Regions from separate parts of the Sporosarcina sp. P12(2017) genome, predicted to be linked through region 2. Evidence: riboswitches for the same ligand, from Rfam matches in the RefSeq annotation. Region 2 holds a riboswitch; each other region holds the start of a gene.
What was found. A riboswitch is a leader RNA that binds a small molecule or an ion and turns the genes downstream of it on or off. The one in region 2 is predicted to bind cobalamin.

Region 1 (4,488 bases), on a different contig from region 2:
AAAATTCCTTGCAGTGGCGGAGGAATTGGGTATTTCCGAAATCGCTACTAAATATCCAAATGAAATTTCAGGTGGTCAAAAGCAAAGAACGTCTGCCGCACGAGCATTTATCCATGATCCAAGCATCATTTTTGCGGATGAACCAACAGGCGCTCTTGACTCAAAAGCAGCATCCGATTTGTTGAACAAACTAAGTGATCTCAATATGAAGAGAAATGCTTCTATCGTCATGGTTACTCATGATCCTCTCGCCGCAAGTTTTAGTGAGCGCGTAGTGTTCATCAAAGACGGACAAATCTACACGCAACTGAATAAAGGAGACCAAACGCGTAACGAATTTTTTAATGACATCATCAAAACGCAAGGTGTGTTGGGTGGTGTGCAACATGACGCTTAATCAGCTGATTTTCCGCAATATCAAGAAAAACCTTAAACATTATTATGTGTATATCTTTGCTTTGGTTTTTAGCGTGGGCTTGTACTTTTCATTTGTAACGCTGCAATTTGATCCAGCATTGGACGATGCAACAGGAGGAGTGAAAGGTGCTGCAGCTATTAAAACAGGTTCAGTTTTTCTAATTGTTATCGTGTCTGTATTCTTGCTATATGCTAACAATCTATTTATTAAACGACGCAGTAAGGAGATTGGATTATTCCAATTGATCGGGATGACGAAAGTAACCGTTTTCCGTATTTTAAGTGTAGAGAATTTCGTGTTATATATCGGCTCTCTCGTTATAGGGATACTCTTAGGATTTTCGATGTCACGATTACTCATGCTCATTCTATTTAAGGTCACTGGTGTAACGGATGTTGCAACTTTACGTTTCTCTTCAGCAGCATTACTTCAAACGCTGATCGTATTTGCAGTAATCTTTGTATTGATTTTGATCATGAATGCGCTATTCATTAAACGACAAAGTATATTATCTTTGTTCCGTGTAACAACCGTAACGCAACAGCGGGTCAAAAAGATGACAGTATTTCAGGCGGTTGTCGGTGTGTTCGGTATTCTACTCATTGTATTCGGCTATTATTTATCATCCCGATTATTTAGTAGTGTGTTCCTAGGCGATCAGCTATTTCTGGTGATGATCATCATACTAGCTTCTGTCGTCATGGGAACGTATTTGTTCTATAAAGGCTCCGTTAGCTTTATCTTTAACCTGATTCGTAAACGTAAAGGAGGATATCTGAACGTTAACGACGTGCTGTCTCTCTCTTCAATTATGTTTCGAATGAAATCGAATTCTCTTCTATTAATGATTATTACATCCGTATCTGCGCTATCCATCGCATTACTCTCGTTAAGTTATATTTCGTATTACTCAGTAGAGAAGTCAGTAGAGCGAACTATTCCGGCCGACTTTACTATTCCTGATACTACGCGTGCAATGGAATTTACACAGGCACTTGAAAGTAAAGGCATCGCCTATACAGAGACAGCTATTGATCTATTGTCTACACCTGTTGGTTTATCAAGAGTTCTATCTATTCCGGGTGGGGATAGTCAAGATGTGAGTTATACCGATACAGAAATGATCGTCATTAGTGATGAAGCATTGCCAGAGTTAGACGTAGCAGAAAAGGAAGTGCTCTTCGTCAACTCTGATAATTTAACGGAAAACTTCATGAAATTCAAAGAAGATCAGCAAGTCGTTTTCCAAGGCAAAGAGCATGAGTATGATCTAACACTGAAAGGGACAGAAAGGGTAGTTGTTTTGCCCATACGTGTAACCTATGGTTTTGTAGTGGCGGTAGTGGATGATCAAGTGTTCCAGCAGATGAATGTAGATATAGATCCTTCCGTAGAATCCGAATTTACGGAATATCATGGAGTGGATATCGAGAATGAGAATGATCTAGAAAAAGCGAATGATATATTTAATGTGTTGGGAATAAACGACTGGGCAGGACATGAATCGAAGTTTGAGGAAAGAACGAAACAAATGCAAGGTGCTGGCATGATCATGTTCATCGTGGGATTCCTCGGCCTCGCTTTCCTTGTCACTTCTGGCTGCATCTTATACTTTAAACAAATGGACGAAAGTGAAGATGAAAAATCGAACTATACCATTCTTCGTAAACTGGGCTATACACAAACAGATTTGCTAAAAGGGGTTCAACGAAAGCAGCTATTTAATTTCGGTATTCCGTTAGTCGTTGGTCTCTTCCACAGCTATTTCGCGGTGAAATCTGGCTGGTTCTTATTCGGTACTGAAATGCTGGCGCCCACGATTATTGTGATGTTCATCTATACGGCACTATATTCTATATTTGGCTTACTTTCCGTATTGAATTACAAGCGTGTGATTAAAGATTCTTTATAACATAGTAACGCCCCTGACACATTAAGGTCAGGGGTGTTTTATTGCGATCTAGTTACTACCTACTAATTCAGCAACTACGATTTGATATGCTGTATCTAAATTAGCTAGTTGTTTACTTTTTTCTGCAGAGTCATTTGAAGTGTCTTCAGCAATTTGTTTCTTCACATTTTCCACTAGTATAGGAAGGGGGGTAGAGTGAGTGCTCACTCTATCCGACATCAATGTGTCCTTTAATAAGTTTGTAAAGTCATCGATTGTTTGATTGGGCATAATTCATTCTCCTCATCGTGTTTGTATGGGTTCGTTGACATAAAAAAACATCCGTCCGGTAAATACCTGGAAGGATGTTAAGTGGGAAGCCATGACGAATTAAACGGTTCGGCAGGAAATACACATATGTTGGATCGATAGAAACTATTTCGAAGCCACCTAATGAATGTCCTGATTCCGTTTTTTCGTACGTCGGCTTGTGTGTGATTTTTCATAAGCCGCACTTGACACCTCCTATCCGCGTAGGGTATTGGTGTGTACTGATCTAGGCAGGTCTCCTGGCTCGTCTTCAACGTATAATTCACCTTCCCATTTCCCTTGCGGTGAAACAGTGGTAACGAATTATACTCCAACTCACAGTTGCGGGACAGCATCGGTTTTTCACCGATTTCCCTTTTAAGCGTTTAAGAAAAAATAAACGCACCTATCTCTAACACGATATTCAGTTGCTCTTTCAGTATAGCACTCTTATTGATGAAAGGAACAAAAATAGTGCAACATTCTTTACTACAACACGTACTCACACTAATTCTATGGAACGCGCTGCTTAGAACAATGATTTATGTTTCCGTACTGTTCTATAGACCAATGCTTAGCCGATTAACGAATGTCGAGTAGCGTTCCTTTGATATAAATACACGCCAATAAATACGACAAGCTCAGAAGCGGGAATGGATAACCAAATACCATTCAATCCGAATATGCGTGGCAAGATCATCAAGAAAATCAACATGACGATGATTTCACGTGAAGCGGTAATCCAAGTGGCCATCCGTACATTGCCGACAGATTGATAATAAGTCATCATGACAAAGTTCGTACCTGTGAACAAATAGGCAATAAAGAATAGATTAATTCCGGTAGTAGCCAATTCTCTGACGGCTTGCGGGAAGTCTCCGAAAATCGATACGATAGGACCTGCTGCGAACTGTCCGACGAGGAAGAACACAGCACCCGCGATGACGACTGTGAGAGTGGCCTTTTTAACGGTTTCCTTCATCCTTATCCGGTTACCAGAGCCTTGATAATAACTGATCAGCGGCTGAATCGCACCACCCATCCCGAGGAATAGCATAAGCATGACACTGTGCACATAGTTCAAAATAGAGAATGCCGCAACACCTTCTGTACCGGCCATCCGTTCGAACGCAATATTATGTGTAATGGTAAAAAAGGAGATTCCCAACTCGGAAAGGAAGCTCGGGAATCCGATGAAAAGAATGGCTATGAACAGCTTTTTATTGAACTGTAAGCGAATCAATTTTAAGTTATTGTTTTTCTTAAAGAAGTGGGCGAGCAGTACTAACATGCCCATAAAGGAAGCGATAATTGTAGCGGTTGCAGCACCGGCAACACCGTAATCAAGAATAAATAAGAACACATAATTCAAAATGATGTTAATGACTGACGTCACAATTAGCCCTGCCATTGAGAGGTTCGGTGCTCCGTCGTTACGTACGAAAATACTAAATGTGTTTTCTACAGTAAAGATAAAGCCAAATAGTAAAATCACAAATAAGTATTGCGATACATAAGGGAATGTAGTGGTATTCGCACCAAGTGCGTATGCTAGCGAATCCCTAAAAATAAAGGCGGTTAAGCCTAATATAATGGTTAATAAGAAAATGGAAATGATTGCATGTGTGAAAATCGAACGAGCTTTAAGCACATCTTTAGCACCCATTGCCATCGAATATTTTGTGGCGGCACCTATACCAATCCATAAGGAAATAGCAAAAAAGATGGTATAAACGGGAGCCGAAATTCCGACTCCCGCCAATGCTTCTGCACCCAATCGATTACCGACCATGATACCATCCGCCACAATATTGATTGCCATCAGCAACATACCGACAGTTGACGGTATTAAATAACGTAAAAAGATACG
Region 2 (4,488 bases):
TAACGTTGCACGGTCTTCCATTAATCCGACATCATTGATATCAGGAACTGTTGAACACCCTACTCCTTGGTCAATCCAGCGAACTACATAGCCCAGGATACCTTGTGCGTTGTTATCTAGTTCAGATTGTACTTCTTCGGCAGACCAATCCGCTTTAGGTGCCAATGGAATGTCAAGGATACCATCGCGGTAATCGATCGAACTGTCAATTCCGGCTTGTACATCTTTAACATTTACTTCATGGTAGTGCAATGCATGCAAAATTGCAGCTGTTGGTGATGGAACCCACGCAGTGCTAGCTCCAGCTTTTGGATGAGCAATTTTCTGTTCAAGCATTGCAGCCATTAAGTCAGGCATTGCCCACATTCCTTTTCCAATTTGTGCGTGTCCTGGTAGACCCGCTCCAATTCCTACTGCTACGTTTGCAGATTCATATGAAGATAGCCATTTAGACGTCTTCATATCCGCTTTGCGAATAACTGGACCTGCTTCCATAGATGTATGGATTTCGTCACCTGTACGGTCAAGGAATCCAGTGTTTATAAATGCAATACGCTCTTTCACTTCATTGATTGCCGATTTCAGATTCAGTGACATTCTACGCTCTTCGTCCATAACTCCGATTTTAATTGTGTTGCGCTCAACACCTAGTAGATCTTCAATACGATCAAATAGTTTATTCGCAAATGCCGCCTCAGCTGGACTATGCATTTTCGGCTTTACAATGTAAATGGAATTGTGGAGGGAGTTTTTAAACTCTGTGTTTTCTTTAAAGTTATGTGTAGCAATCAGCGATGTAAGAACACCGTCCAAGATCCCTTCAGGTACCTCATTGCCATTTTCGTCTAGGATTGCATTATTAGTCATTAAATGACCTACGTTACGTACGAACATCAATGAACGACCACGCAGAGTCAACTCCTTGCCATCTCCGCCTGTATACGTACGATCTGGATTCAATTTTCTTGTAACTGTGTTACTACCGCGCTTGAATGTTGATTCCAAGTCGCCCTTCATTAGACCAAGCCAGTTACGGTATACACCAACTTTATCTTCAGCATCTACTGCAGCAATAGAGTCTTCACAGTCCATCAACGTAGAGAGTGCCGCTTCAAGTACAAGATCTTTCACACCTGCTTTATCACTTTTACCGATTGGATTATTCTTATCGATAGCGATTTCAATATGCAATCCATTATTCACTAACAATACAGCAGTCGGTGCGTCTTCAGAGTCGTTATATCCGACGAACTTGGACTCATCTTTCAATGGAGTCGTGATACCACTTTCAAGCGTTACTTGAAGTTTACCTTCTACAATTTTATAAGCTGTTACTTCTGCATGAGAACCTTCAGCTAAAGGCGCTGCTTGATCTAACAATTTTTTCGCAAAATCGATTACTTTCTGTCCACGAATCGGGTTGTATTGAACGCCAGCTTCAGCACCCGCCTCATTACTAATTACATCCGATCCATAAAGTGCGTCGTATAGACTCCCCCATCTTGCATTCGCTGCATTTAATGCATAACGAGCATTATCGATTGGAACAACCAATTGTGAACCTGCTTGGTTTGCGACTTCATTGTCAACGTTTGCTGTTGTCACTTTGAAATCTTCAGGAACTGGCTCTAAGTAGCCAATTTCTTCTAGAAATTCTTTATATTTAGCGAAATCAATTTCGCTTTTATTATTTTGATGCCATTCGCTAATGGTCTTTTGCAATTCATCACGTTTTTCTAATAGCGCTTTGTTTTCAGGAGTAAGTTCATGAATGAGCGAATCAAAATTTGTCCAAAATTGATCACTTTGGACTTCTAAGTCCGGAAGAACTTCTTCGTTTACGAAGTTATATAGTTCTGTTGCGACTTGCAATTTACCTACTTTTTCATAGTTTGTCATGGATAAAAGCCACCCCTTAATGTTTTTTGCGCTATTCTGTTGTATAACATATAGCGATGAACACCTATCATCATCCATTATTCAGCAACACCCCATAGCCTGTCGATCATAAATCGACACATAACAGACGAATGACTTCTTCACTTGAAGACGTGTTAGTACATATCATACCTAAAGTCTAGTTGACTTTCAACTGAATTGTGTAAATTTTCACATCACGGTTAATTACGTCTGAGTCTAGCTATTGACATCAGTTATATAACAGTAGAGGTAATATACTGTTTCATCATTTCACTACGCCATTTGTTCTTTAGGTACCCGCCACTAAATTCAGATAGCAAGTTGACACACTATTTTGCATGTGATAGTTTTAGAGACAATCATCTGAATTGAATAGTTTGAAAAGTAGGTGGAATGAAAATACTTTCATTTCTTAAAAGGGAATCCTTTTCTTGGAGCGGTCCCGCCACTGTGAAGACGCCCATGCGTCCAGCCAGACACCTGCCTATTTTTCATGACGCTTAATCCTACGATGAATAGGGAAGTGTTAGACAGAAGCAGTCTATAAACGCATGCTATTTTTAGCATGTTATTTTATATGTACTCGTTTTTCTAACATCTCCCCTAGAGATGTTTTTTTATTATAAAAAATCAAGGGGGAATTTATCCATGGTAAAAAGTAGTATAGCGGGCTATCCGGTCATAGGTGAAAATCGTGAGTGGAAACGCGCACTTGAGGCATTTTGGTCAAAGAAGATTTCAGAAGATGAACTTCTTCAAACAACGAAAGAGATTCGCTTGGCGAACTTAAAAAAACAGCAAGATGCCGGAATTGATTTCATTGCTGTAGGCGACTTCACATTGTATGATCGTGTACTTGATACGTCTGCAATGTTCGGAATCATTCCTTCACGCTATAACTGGAAAGGCGGACAAGTTTCCACATCCACATACTTTTCGATGGCTCGCGGTAATGATGAGGCAGTCGCTTCAGAAATGACAAAATGGTTCAATACGAACTATCACTATATCGTGCCTGAATACGAAGGTCAGCGTTTTGAACTAACTGAAAATAAACCGCTAGCTGCTTATCGTGAAGCAAAGAAAGAACTAGGTATTGAAGGTAAACCCGTTCTACTTGGCCCCTATACATTATTGAAATTATCTAAAGGGTTTGAGGATAATGATGTACCATCTATCATCCTGCAATTGATCCCACTTTATCAAAGAGTACTCCAGGAATTACAGGATGAAGGAGTACAATGGGTTCAAATCGATGAGCCAATTTTATGTACATCAATCAGCTCAGATGAAATGAAAACTGTTACAGAAATTTATTCACAACTGACAAATAATCTAAGCGGACTGAATATTCTTCTACAGACATACTTTGATTCAGTTGAACATTATACAGAAACGATTGCGTTACCTGTTGCAGCGATCGGACTCGATTTCGTCCACGGACGCGAGAAAAACTTAGATAACCTGAAGCAACATGGCTTCCCAAAAGACAAAGTACTTGCGGCAGGGATTGTAGATGGACGCAACGTATGGCGTTCTAATTTACAAAAAAAGCTTACATTGACTGAAACAATCCAACAGCAAGTTTCACCTGATAAATTATGGATTCAACCTTCATGTAGCTTGCTCCACTCACCTGTCACGACTCGCTCGGAACAGAAACTAGATCAAACCATCTTGAACGCATTAGCATTTGCTGATGAGAAGATGGAAGAAATCAAAGCTATTCAAACAGCTCTACAATATGGAAAAGAAAAATTCACTAAAGTATTTGAAGACAGTGAAGCAGCATTGACTGCATTTAATGCCCTTCCTGCTCGCAATAATAAAGAAGTACGCGAAGCGACTTCCGGAAGTCTACTTTCTGACAGTAAGCGAAACCTTCCATTTGCAGAACGTAAAGTGAAGCAACAGGAAAAATTCCAATTGCCACTACTTCCCACTACAACAATCGGTAGTTTCCCACAAACGCCAGAAGTACGGGCTACACGGAATAAATGGAGAAAAGGTGAAATTACGAATCAGCAATACAAAGATTTCGTTAATGCCGAAATCAAAGAATGGATCGATATCCAAGAGGACTTAGGACTTGATGTATTGGTGCATGGTGAGTTTGAACGTACGGATATGGTGGAATATTTCGGAGAAAAGCTTGACGGATTTGTCTTTACTGAAAAAGCATGGGTACAATCCTACGGTTCACGTTGTGTTAAGCCTCCAATCATCTTCGGAGACGTTGCGTTCACTAAACCCATGACTGTGGAAGAATCCGTTTATGCGAAATCCCTTACAGATCATGAAGTAAAAGGAATGCTCACGGGTCCTGTCACTATTTTAAACTGGTCATTCGTTCGTGACGACTTGTCGAGAGAAGAAGTGACAAACCAAATTGCACTCGCTTTGCGTAAGGAAATTGAAGCGCTTGAAGCAGCCGGCATTCATATGATCCAAGTTGACGAGCCAGCACTTCGAGAAGGTCTTCCATTAAAGAAAGCTGAGTGGAAACACTATCTGGATTGGGCTGTTAATGCTTTCCGCGTATCCACAGCATCAGTCGAAGATACGACG
Region 3 (4,488 bases), on a different contig from region 2:
TCCCCGTTTTAATTTCTTGTAGGGCAATTAAGGATTGTTCTACTGCTTTCGTATTGACCCATTGATCGGCCGGTAAAGTAAAGGCAAATGCACCATTTTTCGTTTGGAATTTGCTTAAAGCATCTAAGGGTAATTCCTCACCTTTTTGCCACTTATCCGATGTAACGTCTTCTCCTACCGCAACCAGACCTGAAATGACTGTCGCAATACTATTGGAGTTTTCTCCCCAAGCGCCCCAGCCAGCTGTATCAAGTTGTTGTTCGCGCAAGGCTTGTTTTGCACGTTCAATTGCAGCATTCGCCGCACTATCATCTTGATAATTTGCTAGTGCCAACAAGACCATGCCCGTCATATCAGGATCAGCTGTGTCTTGTTCATTTAATGAAAGCGAAAATCCACCCTTTTCCTTTTCTTGCTTTAACAAATGTTGTAACGCTTTCTCTTTTGCATTGGCACCCCATGTTCCTACGTCCTGCCCGCGCTTCTCACCTGTATCTAAAGCGAGCATCGCCCATGCGTGTTTATTTATACCACCAATTGATCCGTCTGCCTTTTGTTGTGCCGCTAGCTCTGCATAAAGATTTCGTTTAGATTCCCATGCAGTAGATGGATCTTTACCTACTGCTAGCAAACCGAAGATATAGCGAATATGATCCGTATCTGCTTCATCTTTCTGTAATCCTGGATCTTTAGTGAGCCACTCTGGTAATTGTGCTGTACCATCACTTAATTGTGAACTGGACGCGCCCAATGCAACCAATTCCGTCCAACTGATTCCAGGCATACTCCATCTGAAATTATCCTTATTATATCTCTCCACTTCATAGAAACGTAACGTATCCGCAAGCATATCGTCTACCGTACGAATAGTTTCTGGTATAGCAGGAGTATTATTTGCAGTAGTGTTTACATTCGACTGCACTGCTTTAGCAAGCCCAGTTATTGATAACGTTACATTTGGTACTTCGCCTTGCACATGTAGAAGTACGTTCTGACTACTTTCAACTGTGACTGAGCCAACTGTTAGGGCTCCATTACCTATAGTCCAGTTACTAACATTTGAAGCCGCTTCCGTAAACGTGTCTCCACTTAATGTGAGTTCAATAGTCGGATCCTTGTCCCCGACTTTCAACTTCGTAATGGATTCAAGAACTGCATTGCGTTTATAGAAAATGTGAATCTTATCATTGTCGTTTACTACATTATCGAAAAGTGAAGTAGATGATCCTTCATTAACATCAACAACCCACTGATCATTGCCATGTAAATTTCCATTTTGAACGTTGTTAATCGATACAAAATTCTCTTTCGCTTGATCCAACTCGTAAGGAATATTTTGTTCTTTTAACAACTGTTCAACAACTTGTACAATCGTATCGCCTGCTTCGAATGCCACTGCAGTATCTGCAAGAATCGGTGCATCTACCCCATCGACTTTCACGTAGGCTGTAGGCCGCTCTGTTTTTAAAGCAATTCGATTCCAAACAGAACTTCCCGCTTTCATGTCTGCTAGCGCAAGTAATACTTGTTCTGTCGCCATTAAATTAGTACTTTTATCAGTCACTTTCCACTTATAAGACCCGTCTTCAAACTGGAAACCTTTTATTGCATCTACTACTGTCTGATTGCCTACATGCCACTTTTCTGCTAGTACATTCTCATTGACTGCAGCTAGACCCCAAATCGCTGTCGCTGTGGAGTTGGCATTATCGCCCATTCCAAAATTACCTGGCGAATTAAATCCACCCGTCGTTAAGTCTAGTTGTCTAGCTCGTAATAAGTCCTTCGTTCTTTCAATAGCTGCATCTGCCGCTTCTTCCCCTTGATAGTTCGACAACGCGATCATGCCCATACCTGTCATATCTGGGTCTGAAACCGGACCAAAGAATGAATATCCACCATCTTCATTTTGGTTATCGATCAAAAATTGTAGCGCTTTTTGTTTCTTATCTGTATTCCACTCACCTAAATCGGCTCCTAGACGTTCGCCTGTATCCATCGCAAGCACGGCCCACATATGTTTATTAATGCCGCCAAATGAGCCTGTCTCTTCGTTTTGTTGCGATGCTAATTCCGCATAAAGATTACGATTCGTTTCCCATGCATCGGCTGGATCTTCGTTCATTGCAAGCAATCCGAAGATAAAGCGAATATGATCTGTACCATAATGTATAGGTTCTAGATAATCTGGATCTTCTTTTTGCCATTCTGGTAATACCCACTCGCCATCATTCAGGTCTTCACCTGCTGCGTAAAGCCCGACTAATAATTGCCACGAATCCAATTTCATCTTTTTGTTTTTATAAAACTGAACGGTTCTAGCTAATAATTCTTCCACATCTGTCTGCTCTTCAACCATTCCTTGTGTATTCTCTACTCCTGTATCAACTGCTTGTACTGTTGGAGTTAAAACCGACAACACCAACAATAAACTTAGCAACACAGATAATGTCTTGCTTACTCGACTACCTTTCCTCAACGACTCCTACCCCCTATTTTTTTCAATAAAAAAATCCCGCCTCCGGAAAGAGACAAGGATGGATGGATGCGTGTTTAGACATACATAATACAACACAACATACACACCTTTTTCCGGAAGGCTGTAAGCATTGTATTATGGTAAGTCTCCTGACTTTTGGATACGAACGCAACTTCAACCTTCCCAGTATGAATACCAGTGGTTGTCAGAAGTTACTTTCCAATTACAGTGGCCGGACCGTTCAGGATTTTCACCTGATTCCTTTTTACGTCTTGCAAACTAGCAAGACACCAAAATACGCTATAAACTATCCTTAATCATAATGAGTCGACAAAACAATTGCAATAGCGAGATTTTTGACGTGTAGGATATTTTCCAACTCCCTATAAATGACCAATTTATTCCTGTCCTATCTTGACTATCTTTTCAGACTATGTAACGATAAGATATGGATAAACACTAGGGGTGCTGTTGCTGAGAGAGGCGTTCGCCTTAACCCTCGAAACCTGCTCTAGATAATGCTAGCGGAGGGAAGTGGACATATGACGGATTTCGACCGTACTATGCAACCACTTCGCACAGAGAAGTGGTTTTTTGTGTGTATTTTTTGAAGAAATGAGAAGTGGTAAGAATGATGACGAATAAGGTTTTAGAGTTTACGAATGTATCTTTTCATTATCGAGCAACCAATGCTTCTAAACCAACCGCAATTTTTGACCAAGTCGATTGGCATGTAAATGAAGGCGAATTTGTCAGCATCATTGGACCAAGTGGTTACGGGAAAAGCACTTTATTCCGACTGGTCACCGGTCTAGAGAATCCTGACAGTGGTGAGATTTCATTGAACGGAGAAGTGACAACGAAGCGATTAGGCAAAGTGGGCTATATGCCGCAGCAAGACTTACTCATGCCGTGGCGAACGATTCTTGAAAATGTCCAATTACCAGTAGAACTTCAAGGCGGTAAACCTACTGCCGACCAGATCATCCAGCTACTCGCTGATTTCGGACTGGCAGGCGAAGAAAACGCTTATCCTGGAAATTTATCAGGCGGGATGCGACAACGGGTTTCCTTTTTACGAACGATCCTGACCGGCTCCAATATTTTATTGCTGGACGAGCCATTCAGCGCACTCGATGCGATCACACGGCTGACGATGCAAGAGTGGCTGATCGATCAATGGCAGAAGCTCGATAAAACGATTGTCTTCATCACACATGATATCGACGAAGCTTTATTTCTATCCGATCGCATCTTCGTACTCGCTGAAAGACCAGTACAGACGATTCGCGAAGTCATCGTGCCTCTCAGCCGACCACGTACTATGCGAGACCTGGCACAGCCCGAAGTGATGGAAATGAAGGAGCAACTTATTAGCGAGCTTCGTTCGGAGGCGCGGCTATGAAGAAAATCACTTCGTATAGTTGGTCTATACTTTTCGTTGCGATCTTACTGGGCCTATGGGAAATTAGCGCACGTCTTTACGACAAAAGCTTTCTCTTCCCGTCCCCTTCAGCGATTCTGATCAGATTATGGGAGCTGAAGACGGAGCTGTTTATCCACCACTTACCTCCGACTGCTTTAACTATCTTAATCGGCTTATCGATTTCAATCATGCTCGGATCCACACTGGCAATTGCGATGTATAGTAAGAAACCGATCGAGCAGGCGTTTTACCCTATCCTGATCGCGTCGCAAACGATTCCGGTCATCGCGCTCGCACCGATTTTCGTCTTATGGTTCGGCTACAGCATTTGGAGTAAAGTCGCGGTTACGGTACTGATTACTTTTTTCCCGATTACCGTCAGCGTTTTCGACGGCTTGCGCTCTTCAGATAAAAATTTACGTGAATTAATGCTAACAATGGGTGCGTCCGCAAAAGATATCTTCTATAAATTAGACCTGCCTTCCGCTTTGCCATCTTTCTTCTCTGGACTCAAAGTGGCGGTCACACTGAGTGTAATCGGTGCGGCCATTGGGGAATGGCTAGGTGCTCAGGCAGGACTTGG
Region 4 (4,488 bases), on a different contig from region 2:
CACGCTATGGGAAAAAGCATGAGCATGAAGCTGCGGCAAGACGGCTACTTGCTGCGCGAATTGCTTTTGGCTATATGCGCCAGAAGGTTTTCCTGCAATCATTACCTTGCCGCTTTGTTTCGGCAAAATTCCCGAAATGATTTTCAATAAGGTTGACTTTCCGCTACCATTCGGCCCTAAAATCCCAAGAACTTCTCCTTTTTCCACGTGGAACGACACATTTCGCACAATCGGTTCTTTGCCGTAGCCTCCTGATAAGTTCTCCACTTGCAACATCTTCACATCGCTCCTTTTCTACGTTGTTTGTAAAATATGTAAGCAAACACCGGAGCGCCAATGAATGCTGTAATGACGCCGACCGGTAATTCAGCCGGCGAAATAATCGTTCGTGCGACGAGATCGCAAATGATTAATAATGAGGCACCGTTGAATAATGATAACGGCAACACGTGACGATGATCAGAACCCCATAGCATTCGTGTCATATGAGGGACAACTAGGCCCACGAAACCGATTGTCCCAGACACAGCAACAGCAGAACCAGTTAATACCGAACCGCCTAGCAAAATCATTAATTTACGCTGTTTGACATTGACCCCAAGATGATGCGCGCGTTCTTCACCGAATAATAAAGCGTTCAATTCGCGGCGATTGAGCCACAGCATGAATGAACCGATGATGAAAAACGGCAGTACCATGAGAATATAATTCCATCCGCGCATGGATACGCTACCAAGCAGCCAACCCACGATCTGACGGAGTTCTTCTTGTGTTAACGCGATCATCAGCGACAGCACGGAGCCAAGAAACGAACCGAAAATAATGCCTGTCAAAATAATCGTTTCCATTTTCATTGATCGATCGACGAGACGGGCAAAACCGATCACTAGAAACATTGTCACTGCGGCACCGATCATACTAAATACAGGTAAGGTGAATGCGCCAAGAACCGGTAGAGAAATACCAAAAAAGAGTGTGATCACGGCGCCGACAGAGGCACCGGATGACACTCCGAGGGTGTAAGGATCAGCTAATGGGTTTTTCAACAGCCCTTGGAAAGCGGCTCCTGAAATAGCCAGTGAGGCACCGACGATTCCCGCCAGCAGCACACGAGGCATACGGATCTTCCACAAAATATTACTTGCGGTCGCGTCCGATTGATTCCATAGCGTCTCTATTGGTATTTTCACTGTACCGATCGATACGCCGAGCCAAATTGCCACAAGCAACGTGGCAATCGACACGACATAGGCGAGAGCGGTTTTATTCACCGAATACCTCAGGATAGACTGCTTTTGCAAACAATTCTAATCCGTCAGCTAAACGTGGACCTGTACGGCTTGTAATATCTTCATCCAATTGAATGACTTGATCTTCTTTGATCGCAGTAACCGCATCGAACCCGTCACGAGTTTTAATGTTTTCTACGACGTTTGGAACATAACTATACATAGCCAAAATTACATCGGGATTTTCATCTACAATCTTTTCAGGACTGATCATAATCCAGCCTTCTTCTGTCACAATGTTTTCAGCGTGGATCATATCCAAAAATTGCTGTGGGAATGTTCCCTTCCCTGGCGTATAAATTTCAGGTGCATCGGAGTTTTCAACAAACACGCGCTTCTTGTCTGTTATGTCTGCTGCTTTCTTTTCAATATCCGCAACTTTTGTTTTCATATCTTCGACGATTTGATTCGCTTCCACATTTTTGTCCATGACTGCACCAATCAGTTCAATTGTTTCATATGTCTCGTCAAATGTCTCTGCATTTGGTACGACGATCACAGGGATGCCTGCGTCACGAATTTGATTCAATCCTTCTTCACTTGAACCCATCATCATTTCATGTGCAAATACTGCTTCCGGCTCCAATGAAATGACTTTTTCCACGTTGACCGTAAAGTCCCCTACTGTATCAAGCTCCGTTACTTCCTTAGGGTAGTCATCGTTTTCTGTTACTGCGATGACTTGATCTCCTGCATCAATACCGAATAAAATTTCCGTATTGCTTGGAACTAATGAAATTACAGTTTCCGGCGCTTGTTCAAATGTAAGTTCTTCGCCAGCCGCGTCTGTCAGGGTGTATGGATAACTCGTTGTATCCGTCGATTGTTGTTCTGTGTTTGTTTCTTCGCCAGCTTGTTTTTCATCTGCTGGTGTTTCTTCTTTTTTACTGTCACTTCCGCATGCTGCGAGTAGTAGTACCGCAAGCATTGCCGTCAGCATCAGTTGCCAAAACTTCTTCATGTGTGTTCCTCCTTTAATATGTGTGTAGCATTACGCAAGCCGCAGACATGAAAAAAACCTTCGATAGTTCGAAGGATCAGGTGGGATGAAATCAATACGTGATTTCTTCCACTGTACCTATCCTCGTAGGTTGCTGCGGAACTTCATTTTCTAAAAAGGCAGGTGACCTGGCTTGTGCATGGCACATACAGTGGCGGGACCGCATCGGATTTGAACCGATTTCGCTTTTCATCTCAAGTTTTGAGAACCTTTTTAGAAGATATGTAATTATGACTTATTATAGCGATAATAGTGTTGGTTGTACAGGGGATAGGAGGAGTTTGGGTATGACATGGGGAGTGAGGCTCCAGCAGGGGGACGCTTTCCTGAGGGGCCGCCTGGAACGCAGCGAAACGTTGCCTTCCCCTTTCCCATTCATAAAGAAAAAAGCCAAGCAGTCAATCTGCTTGGCCATTTTTGATATATTACATTCTTTCAGGTGCTTGCACGCCAACTAATTTCAACGCGTTCGCAATCGTCGTTTTAGTCGCTGTGATCAAAGCCAAACGTGCTTCGGAAAGGTCTTTATTTTCCGGATCAAGCACCTTGTTAGCATTATAGAAACTATGGAATGTAGCTGCTAGTTCCTGAATATATGTTGTTACACGATGCGGTGCGCGCATGCGTGCCGAGTCGCTGATTAGTTTCGGGAAGTCTCCGAGTTTCTTCAGTAGCTCTAGCTCTTTTTCATCTTGCAATAGCGTGACGTTCTCTGTTGACGCTTCTACGTTCTGTTCTTTTGCCTGACGTAGAATCGAGCAAATACGTGCGTGCGCGTATTGTGCGTAGTAGACAGGGTTTTCATTGGATTTGGATACTGCCAAATCTAGATCGAAGTCCATTTGTGCGTCACCTGAGCGCATCGCGAAGAAATAACGTACAGCGTCTAAGCCGACCTCTTCCACGAGTTCACGCAGTGTGACCGCTTTTCCTGTGCGCTTGCTCATCTTGAATTTTTCTCCGTCTTTATAGAGCTGAACCATTTGCGCCACTTCTACTTCGAGCGTATCGCGGTCATAGCCAAGTGCTTGGATTGCCGCTTTCATACGTGGAATATATCCGTGGTGGTCTGCTCCCCAAATATTGATGAGTTTATCGAATCCGCGACTCAGCTTGTCTTGGTGGTACGCGATATCCGGTGTTAAGTATGTGAATGAACCGTCTTGCTTAATCAGTACACGGTCTTTGTCGTCACCAAATGTAGTGGAGCGGAACCAAGTGGCACCGTCTTCTTCAAAGACATGGCCGTTTTCACGAAGTTTATTAAGTGCGACTTCGATCTTGCCGTTGTTATATAGGGACGTCTCTGAGAACCAGTTATCAAAATGAACGCGGAAGTCCGCCAAGTCTTTCTTCAGTTTATCCAGTTCGATATTCAAGCCGTGCTCACGGAAAAATGCAAGTCGCTCTTCTTCTGGAACATCGACATACTTGTCGCCGTATTGTTCGACCAGGCCTTTTGCGATCGTGATAATATCTGCACCACGATAGCCATCTTCAGGCATTTCTTTTTCCAATCCAAGTGCTTCGAAATACCGAACATCGATAGATAACGCTAAGTTGTTTATTTGATTACCTGCATCGTTGATATAATATTCGCGCGCTACGTCATAGCCTGCTTTATCGAGAATATTACATAATGAATCGCCTAGCGAAGCTCCGCGTGCGTGCCCTAAGTGCAAGTCGCCTGTTGGGTTCGCTGAGACGAATTCAACTTGAATTTTTTGTTGTTGTCCACTGTCGGAACGTCCGTAGTCAGCTCCTTGATCAAGGACAGTCTTCACGATATCTCCAAGGCTGTCTGTTTTTAAGCGGATATTGAGGAAGCCAGGTCCAGCGATTTCAATGGAGTCAATTGCTGTGTTCGTCGTATCGAGGTGCTCCAAAATACTTTCCGCGATTGCCCGTGGTGGCTTTTTTGCTAGTTTCGTTAACTGCATGGCGATATTCGCTGCATAGTCGCCGTTCTCTTTACTTCTTGGTGATTCCAGTTTAATTTCCGGAATTTCTGCACCTTCGACTAATTGTGCTTTTTCAATCGCTTCGTGCAATGCTACTTTAATTTCATGTTGAATCTGCTCTACTGCATTCATTGTGTTACCTCCGAGTAGGTTATTGTCAAATGGTATTTCCCTAATAAACTTTCGTCTGAATGTAAGTCGTACGCTACTGTAAAGCGTCCTGGTATCCACTCCAGTT

Region 1: another riboswitch for cobalamin. It lies ahead of CSV80_RS10485 (hypothetical protein); the one in region 2 lies ahead of metE (5-methyltetrahydropteroyltriglutamate--homocysteine S-methyltransferase).
Region 3: another riboswitch for cobalamin. It lies ahead of CSV80_RS05580 (DUF4430 domain-containing protein); the one in region 2 lies ahead of metE (5-methyltetrahydropteroyltriglutamate--homocysteine S-methyltransferase).
Region 4: another riboswitch for cobalamin. It lies ahead of CSV80_RS07405 (ABC transporter substrate-binding protein); the one in region 2 lies ahead of metE (5-methyltetrahydropteroyltriglutamate--homocysteine S-methyltransferase).

The regions. Positions count from the first base shown of each region.
Region 1 covers NZ_PDYL01000011.1:72,457-76,944, forward strand. The annotation lists gene CSV80_RS10475 (ABC transporter ATP-binding protein) at 1-397, shown strand, start outside; gene CSV80_RS10480 (ABC transporter permease) at 387-2,330, shown strand; gene CSV80_RS10485 (hypothetical protein) at 2,379-2,600, opposite strand; cobalamin riboswitch at 2,852-3,043, opposite strand; gene CSV80_RS10490 (MATE family efflux transporter) at 3,193-4,488, opposite strand, start outside.
Region 2 covers NZ_PDYL01000022.1:31,654-36,141, reverse strand. The annotation lists gene CSV80_RS15485 (malate synthase G) at 1-1,899, opposite strand, end outside; cobalamin riboswitch at 2,290-2,422, shown strand; gene metE (5-methyltetrahydropteroyltriglutamate--homocysteine S-methyltransferase) at 2,569-4,488, shown strand, end outside.
Region 3 covers NZ_PDYL01000005.1:118,497-122,984, forward strand. The annotation lists gene CSV80_RS05580 (DUF4430 domain-containing protein) at 1-2,479, opposite strand, end outside; cobalamin riboswitch at 2,602-2,789, opposite strand; TPP riboswitch at 2,931-3,029, shown strand; gene CSV80_RS05585 (ABC transporter ATP-binding protein) at 3,114-3,884, shown strand; gene CSV80_RS05590 (ABC transporter permease) at 3,881-4,488, shown strand, end outside.
Region 4 covers NZ_PDYL01000007.1:103,598-108,085, reverse strand. The annotation lists gene CSV80_RS07415 (adenosylcobinamide amidohydrolase) at 1-276, opposite strand, end outside; gene CSV80_RS07410 (FecCD family ABC transporter permease) at 279-1,271, opposite strand; gene CSV80_RS07405 (ABC transporter substrate-binding protein) at 1,264-2,250, opposite strand; cobalamin riboswitch at 2,391-2,517, opposite strand; gene argS (arginine--tRNA ligase) at 2,715-4,382, opposite strand; gene CSV80_RS07395 (YwiB family protein) at 4,379-4,488, opposite strand, start outside.